2 regions of the Paenibacillus sp. GQ49 genome follow, and region 1 is predicted to be linked to the other one. Evidence: riboswitches for the same ligand, from Rfam matches in the RefSeq annotation. Region 1 holds a riboswitch; the other holds the start of a gene.
What was found. Region 1 has a riboswitch for glycine ahead of sdaAB (L-serine ammonia-lyase, iron-sulfur-dependent subunit beta). Riboswitches for the same ligand answer to the same signal wherever they lie in the genome.

Region 1 (6,508 bases):
GGGCTTGGGCTGGGAGCTGACGATTATATTACGAAGCCCTTCAGTCTAACGGAACTTACAGCTCGCATTAAATCTCATCTGAATAGGTACCGCAGATATCAGGGCGTAGAGCAGGATTCGACAGATCGGCAGTATAACGATGGGTTATCGATTGATTATTTGAATCAGCGCGCACAGGTTCATGGAGAACATGTGGCACTAACCAACAAGGAATGGGCTTTGCTCATACTGCTTGCTTCTCATCCAGGCCGGGTGTTTACCAAGGCGGAGCTGTATGAACATGTCTGGAGTCAGCCAGAGGCGGGGAACTCGAGTACAGTCACAGTTCATGTGAAGAGCCTTCGGGCCAAGCTTGGTGACGAGCCCCATCATCCACGCTGGATTCAGACGGTATGGGGCAGTGGTTACCGGTTTGTGGGGGAGCCTGAGGAATGAAGTTGAAGTACTGGTTAATGCTTGCCTTCCTCATTGTAATGCTGCTGCCTGTCGTCGCTGGGTGGGCGCTGTACTCCCTGTATAACTATTACAATGATCAGCGTGCCGTAACGGAATATGTAGAGTTGTCCGGACAATTGGCTCCTATTGAACTGGCTTTATCTGACCCGGGACTGTACCAGCTGCACTCGCCTGATGCTTTCGCTGCACTCGCCGAATTGGAGAATGGTCGGGTGAACTTTGATCTGTATTTACCAACAGGGATTCGGGTGTACACATCAGGGGGGAGTACATGGTCTGCTGGAGCTTACACCGTTGGGGGGGCGGAGCTGTATCGTAATTTGTACAACTTACAGATTCGTCATCGTACATTCTCGTTGAAGAAACCTGTATGGGAAAAAGGCGAATTGGTGGGTATTTACGAAATCGTCATGCTGCGTGGAGATTGGCTGGAAGGCATATCCTTGCGGACTACCTGGGTCATGAGTCTCGCTGCTACTTTCTTTATCCTGTTATACGGAACAGTGCTGTGGCTGCTATCCCGAAAGCTCTTTCGGCCGATGAAATATCTCATAGAACGAATGGATGCTTTTGCACGGGGAGAGGCTGCTACGGATGTGGTACCTGTTCGTCATGATGAAATGGGCATCTTGCTCCAACAGTTTGATGCAATGCAAGACAAGATCAGACATACTCAGGCCGATGTGGAGAGGGAGCAAAAAGAAAAAGAGCTCATGATCGCCTCGTTATCCCATGATCTGAAAACACCGTTGATGTCCATTAGTGCCTATACGGAAGTACTTAACGGTGATCGTCAACTGAAACGACTTGAAAGGCAGGAATATCAGGATGTGCTGCTCGGAAATGTGGAGCGGATGAAACAGATGATTAGTGAACTTGAGATGTATACGGCGCTGGGTTCCAGTGAATCGGAGATGGCCATGGTTAAGGTGGAAGGTGAAGAGTTTTTTGATATGCTGCTTGGGAGCTATGAGGGACTTGCAGAGCGTGGTCAGATTGACGTGAAGATGGATGTCCGCACAGATCAACTGTACCGAGTTCATCCCGAACAACTGATGCGCCTGACAGATAATCTGATAAATAATGCACTACGCCACACAAGGACGAACGGTGTAATGGGACTAGGGGTTATTGCTTCAGATTGGGAGCTTCCTGAATGGATTATTCCTTCGCTTGGAGCTGAATTGGATAACTACAGGGCGGGAGCAACATTGATTATAGTACAAAATGAAGGTCCTGCTATTCCTGAGGAACAGCTCATTCGTATCTTCGAACCCTATGTTCAACACCAGAATCAGGAGGAGAAGACGTATGCAGGTGGTTCGGGATTGGGATTGAGTATAGCCAAACGGGTTGCAATAAAGCACGGAGGGGATATGCGCATGTGGTCATACGAAGGATATGGAACGCTGGCAGCATGCCGATTGCCTGAACATGGAGAATGTAAACGCAGAGAGGGTGGATAAGATGATGAAAAAAGGATGGATGATGCTGGGTACTGCTATGTTGGCAGGCGCCTTGCTTGGAGGTTGCGCGGAGAAGGATATGCTGGCTATGTCAGGAGATGAGATGATTGAGAAGGTTGTCTCAGCAGAAACAGAACCCGCCTCGTATTATGCGGAAGGTGTGATGAAGATATGGGCGGATGACAAGCTGACTAACACGATGCAAATTAAGGAATGGGTAGATGGTGAAACCGGACGAAAGCGCACGGAAACATCAGAGAATGGCAATGTCAGTTACGCAGTTAATGATGGAAAGAAGATCATCATATATGAAAAAGAAACAGGGGCAGCATATTCCATGGATGCATCATCCGTGTCACAACAACCTAATCAAACCCAGAAGCAAATATTGCTCGATCAACTAGAGCGGTTACGTACTACGCATGATGTGAATATGATAGGACAGGAGAAACTTCATGGACAGGACGTCATTCATATTGAATTGACACCAAAAGAAGAAGGCGCATTCTCCATATCTTCAGAGTATTGGGTAGATCCCAAAACGTGGATGATTGTCAAAGTAAACAGCGCGTATGGGGATGGAAAATCAGAAATGGTCTATGATCCGATTCAGTATGACCCTGAATTCACAAAGGATACTTTCGTAATTGACATCCCTGAGGAGGTCGATGTGAAGGACTTGACCGATATGATGCAGAATTCCGAAGTGACCCTAGAGGAAGCGGAAAAAGCGTTGGAACAGCCGTTCCTACAGGACATGAGTGGAGAATTCGAACTATCACGGATCGAAATGTCTACATTGCGCGGTGAGCTGAGCAGAGATGAAGTAACCTTGTATTATGTAAGTAACGACAAGGTAGAAGTCAGCCTGACGGTATTCAAGATGCCGGAAGAAAATGTGGACGATACACTAATACCGGATGAAGCCGAGATTAAGGTTCGTAACACCGAGGGTTCATATATGAAGAGCATTCGGAACATATCATGGAGTGAGAATGGCTTGCGGTACTCCATCATGGGTGAGAACGAAGGATGGACGAAAGAGAAGCTTCAAGCTTGGATAAATGAATTGAAGCTGCCTAATCATTCCTAATGATTTGATAAAGATGGTAATTATACGTCACTTTTATTGACATATAATGTGTAGCATATTAATCTGTAAGTATATGTACCAGATATGATCCAATTGAACAGAAGACACACGTTCGATGTGAGTTGAACGAGGAAGTGAATATAAGCGGATGATAACGAGCGGGAGAGACCTGGGTTAGCCGAGCAAAATGGCTAGTTTTCAGGCACCGAAGGAGCAAGCCGCTGCGCACCCGGCGCAGTGGTTAATCTCTCAGGTAAATGTACCATCGTTGGACGCAACTCTGGAGAGTGCGCGAACTGCGCCACCCAAGGGGTATATGATCAGTCAGCCCGGTGAACTTGTCTGTAATCGCAGGCAGTGCACCCTTGTCGTGAGACACTGTTGATCGTGAAACTCTCAGGTATCGAGGACAGAGAGAGGGCCTAAGGCCTTCTTCTGTCCTTTTTTGATGTCATCATACCCTAAATAAGGGCATTGTGGATGGAACTCCTGGATCGAAATGACGAATACATTTTACCAAGATGAATCATGATTAAATGGAGGGTTACAAGTGCGATTTAAAGATGTTTTCTCAATTATTGGTCCGTCGATGACGGGGCCTTCAAGTTCACATACAGCTGGTGCAGCAAGGTTAGGAAGAATTGCTCGTCAGTGGCTGGGATGTACGCCAGATCGTGCACGGCTGACGTTATACGGTTCATTCGCTGATACGTATCAGGGGCACGGAACAGATCTGGCACTGATCGGCGGTCTGCTGGATTATGTCACAGACGATCCGCGTATCCCGGATGCAGAACAATACGCAGAGGAAGCGGGCATGGAGGTTGAGTTCTATACAAGTGGCTTGCCTGCTCCTCATCCAAATACAGTCAAAATTGAGTTATGGCATGGAGAACGTGCCTGCTCCTTAATCGGTGCATCCATTGGTGGTGGAAGCGTATCGGTGCATTCGATGAATGATTTTCGTGTTCAGATTAGTGGTGAGTTTCCAACACTCGTTCTGCGACATGCGGACAAAGCAGGGGTGCTTGCATCCGTAACGTCCACGATCAGTTCATCCGGGGTTAACATCGGGTATATGCAGGTGGACCGGAAAGCCCGTGATGGCGAAGCACTTACCGCAATGGAAATGGATGGTGTGCCTAATCCTGATATGCTCAAGCGTCTAAGGGAGCTGGACCATGTGCTGGACATTCGTGTTATCGATTTGAAGAGAGGAGTTGATTCGGATGCGGTTTAAACATTTGCACGAACTGAATACGATCTGTACAGCGGAATCCAAAACCATTGCTCAGCTGATGATCGAGGAGCAGGTTCAGGAGACCAATACACCGGAAGCGGATGTTGTGAAGCAGATGTCTGAATATTATCAGGTGATGAAGGAAGCGGTACGCAAAGGGTTAACGGAAGATACGACATCACGCAGTGGATTAACAGGTGGAGACGGCAAAAAAATGGCCGAGTACATTCGCAAGGGTGAGACTTGTTCAGGAGATGCTTCCGCACTTGCCATGGCGTATGCCCTGTGTGTATCTGAAGTGAATGCCTCCATGGGTCGGATCGTGGCAACACCAACAGCCGGTTCCTGCGGCATCATCCCCGGTGTGTTTATTAGCACACAGGAGCGATTTGGCTGGACGGACGAACATTTGGTGAACGGGTTGTTCTGTGCGGGAGCGATTGGTTATGTTATTGCCAACAATTCATTTATCTCCGGGGCCGAAGGTGGCTGCCAGGCGGAAGTGGGTTCCGCGATCGGCATGGCTGCGGGTGCCATGGTTGAACTGCGTGGAGGTACACCGGAACAGGTCGTTCATGCCGTTGGTTTGGCGTTAAAAAATACACTGGGCCTTATCTGCGATCCGGTCGCAGGCCTTGTTGAAATCCCGTGCATCGTCCGTAATGGACTGGGTGCAGTTACGGCGCTGGCTGCGGCTGACATGGCCCTGGCCGGAGTGCGTAGTGCCATTCCGTCAGACGAAGTCATCGATGTCATGCTGGAGGTAGGCAGTGCGATGCCGAGCCGCCATCGGGAGACAGCCCAAGGCGGGTTGGCCCAGACGCCAACAGGCCGCAAAATGATGCAAAAGCTGGCTAAACCAAAGGCAAAGCGTGCAGAGCCTGAGCAGGAGTCGAAGCCAGTGGATTCTGACACAACTACAAGTGGGGCGGACAATGCTCAAGTGGACAAGGATACTCAGGTTTAAGCTGAACCGCACCGATATATAAATCAGTGACATTATGGTGTATAACGGCGAATACAAAATTACAAAACAAGCGTCCGCGAACCCGAATCCGGGTTATGCAGGACGCTTGTTTTATGCTGCCAGATGAAGCGAAGATAAGCTACTTAGATGTGACTTCAGATGAATGTGTATTATGACTCTAGTTCTGACTCACAGCCGTACTCAGTACGGCATATCCATACGCGGGCAGTTCAATGGCGAGTACGCCATCTTCCTTGGCGGTACGATGGTTTCCGCCGAATAACTCGGTCCACTCCTCGTCACCAGCCTCCAGCTCGACAATAGCCGTCTCTTCTGATCGATTGAACAGAACCAGAATGCGTTCCTCCTCATTTTGTCGCTCCAATACCAGTTGGCTGCCATCGGGACGAGCCTGCAGGAAACGAACGGTGCCTTCTGCACGCAAGGCAGGATGAGCATGACGCAGGGAGATCAGTTTCTGATAAAAGTCGAACAGTTCTCGGTCCTGCTTCGCTTCATCCCATTCCATGCATTTACGGCAGCCTGGATCATGTTCGCCGTCCATGCCAATCTCGTCTCCGTAATAGATGCACGGAGCGCCCATATAACTGAACTGGAATAACGCAGCCAGCTTCATCTTGCGCTGGTCGCCTTCACACAGCGTGAGCAGCCGCGGGGTATCGTGGCTGTCCAGCAAGTTGAACGCTACCTCGCTGGCTTGAAGCGGATAACGGGACAACTGTCGTCCGATGGAGTTCGCGAACTGTTCGGCGTGCATTGTATTTTTCACAAAGAAAGCATTCACGGCATCGGTAAACGGATAGTTCATGGACGCATCGAACTGGTCGCCTTGCAGCCAGGAGGAGGACTCGTTCCATACTTCGCCCAAAATGTAGGCATCCGGGTTAGCGGCTTTGACTACACGGCGGAAATCGCGCCAGAATGCATCGTCCACTTCGTCTGCCACATCCAGCCGCCATCCGTCCGCGCCCACTTCCTTGATCCAGTACTCAGCAACCTCCAGCAGATAGGCCTTAACTTCGGCATTCTCCGTATTCAGCTTTGGCATGTGCGCTTCGAATCCGAAGGTCTCATACGTTGGAATGCCATCCTTCACGTCCAGCGGGTATTCATGTACATGGAACCAGTCCTTGTATTTGGATTGTTCTCCGTTCTTCTGTACATCCACAAACGGCGCAAATGTCTTCCCGGAATGGTTGAACACAGCGTCCAGAAGTACGCGAATTCCGCGTGCATGGCACAGTTCGACCAGTCGTTTCACGGTA
Region 2 (6,508 bases), on a different contig from region 1:
CCGGCTCAGGGAAAACAAATGCGTGCAATTACTTCAGACGTTCAACGAGCGCATCGTATTCCGGGCTTTTTAGGAAGTTGTCGATGGATATATGTTCTGCATTCGGTGCAACGGAGCGGGCACGATCGGTCAATACTTGTTGTGTGATCACCACGTCTGCATCCGACGGGATATCACTGATAGCCGTATTGGTCACCGTAACGTCAATCCCCTCTGCCTTCATCTTCTTGCGTAGAATGGAAGCACCCATGGCACTTGACCCCATGCCTGCATCACAGGAGAAGACAATTTTCTTCACGTCTGTTTTCACTGTAGAAGAAGCCATATCTGCGGCTGCTTCACGTTGATTAGCCGTAATACCAGCGTTTGGCACGGTTCCTTGACTCTTCATGTCTTTCATCCGACTGGATGCGGACTCCAGATCTTCGTCTTTTTGTTTACCCGTTTTCAGCAACACTGCTGCAACCAGGAAGGATACGACTGCTGCTACAAGCACCCCTGCGAGCATCGGCAGGTATCCACCTTTTGGTGTTAAGAGGAAATACGCGATAATACTACCCGGTGATGGTGCCGAAACAAGTCCTGCTCCGGTGAGCATGAATGTTAATGTACCTGCGACGCCACCCGCAATTGCGGCAAGAATCAGAATCGGTCTCATCAAAATGTAAGGGAAGTAGATCTCATGAATTCCCCCGAAGAAATGAATGATAACGGCACCTGGTGCAGAAGATTTGGCCATTCCGCGTCCGAAGAAACAGTAAGCAAGCAAGATACCAAGTCCCGGACCCGGGTTCGATTCAAGCATGTATAATACGGATTGCCCTAATTCTCTCGCTTGATCTGTTGCAATCGGTGTCAGAATCCCGTGGTTGATTGCATTGTTCAGGAACAATACTTTACCTGGTTCAATGATTAGGTTGACCAGCGGTAACAAGCCCAGATTCATTAAGCCTTGTACCCCGGCAGACAATACTTTGCTAATCGCTTCTACAGCAGGCCCGATGCCCAGTAGAGCAAAAATCCCCAAGATCCCGCCAATAATACCGGCTGAGAAGTTGTTAACCAGCATTTCAAATCCGGCTCTAATTTTACCTTCAATCGATTTATCGAACTTTTTGATGATCCATGCTGCCAGTGGTCCGGCAATCATGGCACCGAGGAACATCGGGATATCACTACCCACGATGACCCCGATGGTCATAATGGCACCCACGACACCACCACGCTGACCATGCACCATCGTACCCCCGGTGTAACCAATTAACAGTGGCAGCAAATATTTGATCATCGGATCAACTAGCTGTGCAAGCGTCTCGTTAGGGAACCAGCCTGTTGGAATGAACATGGCTGTAATTAATCCCCAGGCGATGAACGCTCCCATATTCGGCATGACCATACCACTCAGGAATCGGCCAAAACGTTGCACACCTACCCGTAGCCCACCTTTGGAATTGGACGTTTGGTCCAAATTACTCATTGTATTATCCTCCTTGGATCAAGTGATTATGATTTATGAAAGGGGTATCATTTCTCCCCTGCTGTAATCCTAAGCGAGAATGCTCTCCTGTTCAATGAAATGAAAGCGTACTTTCGTCATGAACAATGATGACAACATTAGGTTATGTAATCGTTTTAATCGATGCATAATGGCTGAACCCATTGATACACAAGGCTTTTTTTGCCTATGACTTTTATCATTTCCAGAATCATTTTCTAACCTATAGCTTGGTCCAATCAGTTGATTTACATCCACAATCTGCTTCAATCCACATTCAAAACCATTGTTGGAAAGCACAAAAAACCTGTGCAAGCTATCAGGCTCACACAGGTCGAAACAATATGAAGCTCATTTCATTTGGTTATAAAATATATGTTAATAAGTACAAGTTCGTTGATACTATTCTTCCGTATGTTTCCGATACGCGTCTGCATTCATCAATGTAGACAATGCTGCTGTCAGATCTCCCTCAACACGGATCTCAATCATCCAGCCTTCCTCGTAAGGAGAGCTGTTCACAAGTTCAGGAGAGTCCTGCAACGAATCATTCACCGCAATGATTGAACCAGTGACTGGAGAAAACAAGTCCGACACCGTTTTGACCGATTCGATCGTTCCAATGCTGTCCTCTGCTTTTACATTGGTTTCAAGGTCAGGCAATTCCACAAACACAATGTCACCCAGCTGATGCTGCGCGAACTCGGTAATGCCAATACGTACAGTATCCTCCCCTACGGTTTGCACCCATTCGTGCTCTTCACTGTACAGGAAATCACTTTTCAATTCGCTCATCGATATCCGCCTCGCTTTTCATTAATGAGTACATGCGTTCTTTGACCTTAACCTTTTTCCCAGAACATAGCGTATGATATTTTTGAATCAAATGTCAAGATACCTCACAATTTATTTGCTGAACACCTCTAAATCCTGTAACCGGATTACACTCTTTCTTCATATACTGGTGAATATTAGAATAGTAAGCGCACTCTTTATAAATACACGAACAATAATACCTAAAATAGATTAAATATTCGGTTTTAAATCATTATCTATGATATCGTTCTTGACATCGGTAGTGGATTCACGTTTTAATGAGAGGAGTAAATGTGTTTATTGGACCATGATATACCCGCGGATGAATGTAAAGGGAGAGATTACCCGTGACACCCGATTCGGGATGCACATGAGGTAACGCCGAAGGAGTAAACCACCGATAAGCGGGGGTGAATCTCTCAGGCAAAAGGACTTTTACGGGACGCAACTCTGGAGAGCATCTATTCGCCCTGTGCGGGCGTTATGATCACCCAAGGGGAAACCTGCTGCACAACGCAGCGGGGTAACTCTCAGGTACAAGGGACAGAGCCTTAGAATACAGCGTGCTACTTGGCATGCCGATTCTTTGGCCTGTCCTTTTCCTTTTTCCCAAAAAAACGAAAAACAGGATGTAGAATGGCGCTGCCATAGCTGCCTTACCATACTTATGTGATGAAATTATCTAGCTGAAAATTTAAAAATACCCTGGTTCATTGATCCACGATTGTATATCAGGCTGGCTGACGGCCAATAACGAGGTGATTTGATGTCCGATTTGCTTAGAACACCACTCTTCCCACTATATCAGCAATATGAAGGCGTACGGTGCATTGATTTTGGAGGCTGGGAGCTTCCGGTACAATTTAGCGGAATCCAGAAAGAACATGAAGCGGTACGCGAGCGTGCTGGACTGTTTGATGTATCCCATATGGGCGAATTCACAGTACAGGGTGAGCAGGCCGAAGTTTTTTTGCAACAAATGACGACCAATGATGTGACCACGCTGGTTCCCGGTCAAGCACAGTACACCCTGATGTGTTATCCAGATGGCGGTGTGGTGGATGATCTGCTCGTGTATAAGCTGGAAGATCAGCATTATATGCTCGTGGTTAACGCCTCCAACATCGACAAGGATTGGGCGTGGCTGCAAGAGCACTTGATCCCCGGCGTAAGCATGACCAACGATTCGGAGCAGACGGCGCTACTCGCCCTGCAAGGACCACTGGCTGTAGATATTATCGGAAAAGTTACAGATACGGATGTATCCACGATTGAACCGTTTCGTTTTGTGCAGGATGCTGAAGTATGTGGAGTAAAATTACTGTTGTCCCGTACCGGTTATACCGGTGAAGATGGCTTTGAACTATATATTCCTGCAGATCAGGCCGCTGTGGTCTGGAATGGGTTAATGCAAGCGGGTGAAGGTCACGGACTCGTACCAACCGGACTTGGTGCCCGGGATACACTACGATTTGAAGCGAAGCTCCCCCTGTATGGACAGGAATTGTCGGCAACCATCTCTCCGCTCGAAGCTGGCGTAGGCATGTTTGTGAAGCTGAATGCCGGACCTTTTATCGGATACGAAGCCTTGTTACAGCAAAAAACTGACGGGCCTGCCCGCAAACTGGTCGGCATCGAAGTGCTGGAGCGTGGTATTCCCCGGCCCCACTATCCGATTTACGCCGAAGGCGTACAGATTGGTGAAGTTACTACAGGCACACAATCACCTACATTGAAGCGTAATCTGGGGCTTGCCCTCATCGACAGCAAATACGCTGCGCTGGGAACCCCGCTTGAGATTGAGATTCGCGGCAAGAAATTAAAAGCCGAGGTCGTGAAGACCCCTTTTCATAAACGGACACGTACGTCGAAGACACCTACTCAAGGAGCTGATCAAGCATGAGCAAGCACCGCTACATTCCCATGACTGAGCAAGATCAGAGCGCCATGCTCGCAACCATCGGTGTGGATACGCTGGAGAATCTGTTTCAGGACATTCCGCAGGAGATTCGTTATCAGGGCGAGCTGCCCGTATCCTCCAAACTTGATGAATATGCGCTGACACGTCATATGTCCAAACAAGCCGGCGCCAACGCCAATTTCGAAACACACGCCAGCTTCCTCGGCGCAGGTATATACGATCATCATGTTCCTTCCGTCATCAATCATGTCATTTCCCGTTCCGAGTTCTACACTGCCTACACACCTTATCAGCCTGAGATCAGCCAAGGTGAACTACAGGCCATTTTCGAGTTTCAGTCCTACATCTGTGAATTAACCGGTATGGCTGTAGCCAATGCCAGCATGTATGACGGCGCAACAGCTTTTGCGGAAGCCGGTAATCTCGCCGCAGCAGCAACACGTCGCAAACAACTTATCGTATCCCGTACCGTTCATCCGGAAGCCCGTCAGGTATTGCAGGCATATGCGCACGGATTAAGTCTGGAGATTGTCGAGATTGGTTATAAGGATGGAGTAACTGACTGGGATGCTCTGCAAGCCGCCATCTCAGACGATACCGCTGCTGTCATGATCCAGAGTCCGAACTTCTTTGGTGCCGTGGAAAATGTGAAGCAGGCTGCCGACCTCGTGCATGCGCACAAGGGCCTGCTCGTTGTAAGTGCCAACCCGCTATCGCTGGGTCTGCTGGAAGCCCCAGGCAAGCTGGGTGCCGACATCGTTGTAGGTGATGCGCAGCCCCTCGGCATCGCCGCTTCACTCGGCGGCCCAACATGCGGATATTTCGCCGTATCCCAGCCTCATATGCGCCGAATTCCTGGCCGAATTGTAGGCCAAACAACCGATCGCAACGGCAAACGTGGTTTTGTACTCACACTGCAAGCACGTGAACAGCATATCCGCCGCGAAAAGGCGACATCCAACATCTGTTCCAACCAAGCTTTGCTTGCGCTCAGCGCATCTGTGTATATGTCCATCATGGGTAAACAGGGTATGATCGATGTCGCGGATCTGAATCTGCAAAAGAGTCATTACACCCTCAATACATTAACTGCGATTCCTGGAGTTAGCCTTACTTTTAATGCACCAACATTTAATGAGTTTGTAATTAAGCTTCCTGAAGGAACCGATGTGGATGGTCTTCAGTTGAAACTGCTGGATGCGGGCTTTATTGGTGGTTACGAACTCGGACGTGATTATCCGGAGCTTTCCGGACATATGCTGATTGCTGTTACCGAACGGCGCACTAAGGAAGAGATTGACGAATTCGCACGAGCATTGGAGGGATTGCTGTGACTCAGGAAACGACAACGACAACATCGGTACAAGGACAATCGGTAACAGGTACCTCTGTCTCCACTTCGGTTCAACCTGAGACGGATACAACATTTAGTGCACAGACCTTATCTCCTGCTCCAGAACAATCATTGATTTTTGAACTCAGCAGCCCTGGACGTGTCGCTTATTCCTTGCCAGAATGTGATGTTCCTCGTCAGGCTGCCGATACGTTGATTCCCCGGGAAATGCTCCGTTCGGAAGCAGCAGCACTGCCGGAAGTGTTTGAGGTAGATGTTATTCGACACTATACCGCATTGTCCCGCCGCAACTTCGGCGTAGATAACGGATTCTACCCACTGGGCTCTTGTACAATGAAATACAATCCGAAGATCAATGAGGACGTGGCCCGTTATAACGGTTTCGCCAAAATCCATCCGTACCAGCATGAATCCAGCATTCAAGGTGCACTTGAACTGTTATATACGTTGCAAAACGACCTTGCAGGTCTGACAGGTATGGACGCTGTGACCTTGCAACCAGCCGCTGGTGCCCATGGAGAATGGACTGGACTCATGATGATTCGTGCCTACCACGAAGGTCGTGGTGAACAACGTACCAAAGTCATCGTACCCGATTCTTCTCATGGTACCAACCCGGCAAGTGCAACCGTTGCAGGATTTGAAACTGTGACGATTCCATCCCGCGCAGATGGACTGGTCGATCTGGACGCACTCCGTGCAGCAGTTGGTTCCGATACGGCAGCATTGATGCTGACCAACCCGAATACACTTGGTTTGTTCGAGAAAGACATTCAGGAGATTGCATCCATCGTACATCAGGCTGGTGGCTTGTTGTACTACGATGGAGCCAACTCGAATGCCATTATGGGTATTACCCGTCCGGGTGATATGGGCTTTGATGTGGTGCATCTGAACTTGCACAAAACCATGAGTACGCCTC

Region 2: linked by a shared signal. The riboswitch ahead of gcvT (glycine cleavage system aminomethyltransferase GcvT) and the one ahead of sdaAB (L-serine ammonia-lyase, iron-sulfur-dependent subunit beta) in region 1 are both predicted to bind glycine.

Annotation. Positions count from the first base shown of each region.
Region 1 is NZ_JCAXEL010000012.1:44,018-50,525, reverse strand. Features, by position in the region: gene AC6CIF_RS19975 (response regulator transcription factor) at 1-435, shown strand, start outside; gene AC6CIF_RS19970 (sensor histidine kinase) at 432-1,922, shown strand; gene AC6CIF_RS19965 (LolA family protein) at 1,924-3,015, shown strand; glycine riboswitch at 3,165-3,289, shown strand; glycine riboswitch at 3,294-3,430, shown strand; gene sdaAB (L-serine ammonia-lyase, iron-sulfur-dependent subunit beta) at 3,566-4,255, shown strand; gene sdaAA (L-serine ammonia-lyase, iron-sulfur-dependent, subunit alpha) at 4,245-5,222, shown strand; gene AC6CIF_RS19950 (alpha-glycosidase) at 5,401-6,508, opposite strand, start outside.
Region 2 is NZ_JCAXEL010000020.1:91,651-98,158, reverse strand. Features, by position in the region: gene AC6CIF_RS25915 (PTS mannitol transporter subunit IIBC) at 29-1,477, opposite strand; gene gcvH (glycine cleavage system protein GcvH) at 1,898-2,290, opposite strand; glycine riboswitch at 2,634-2,756, shown strand; glycine riboswitch at 2,760-2,860, shown strand; gene gcvT (glycine cleavage system aminomethyltransferase GcvT) at 3,078-4,214, shown strand; gene gcvPA (aminomethyl-transferring glycine dehydrogenase subunit GcvPA) at 4,211-5,566, shown strand; gene gcvPB (aminomethyl-transferring glycine dehydrogenase subunit GcvPB) at 5,698-6,508, shown strand, end outside.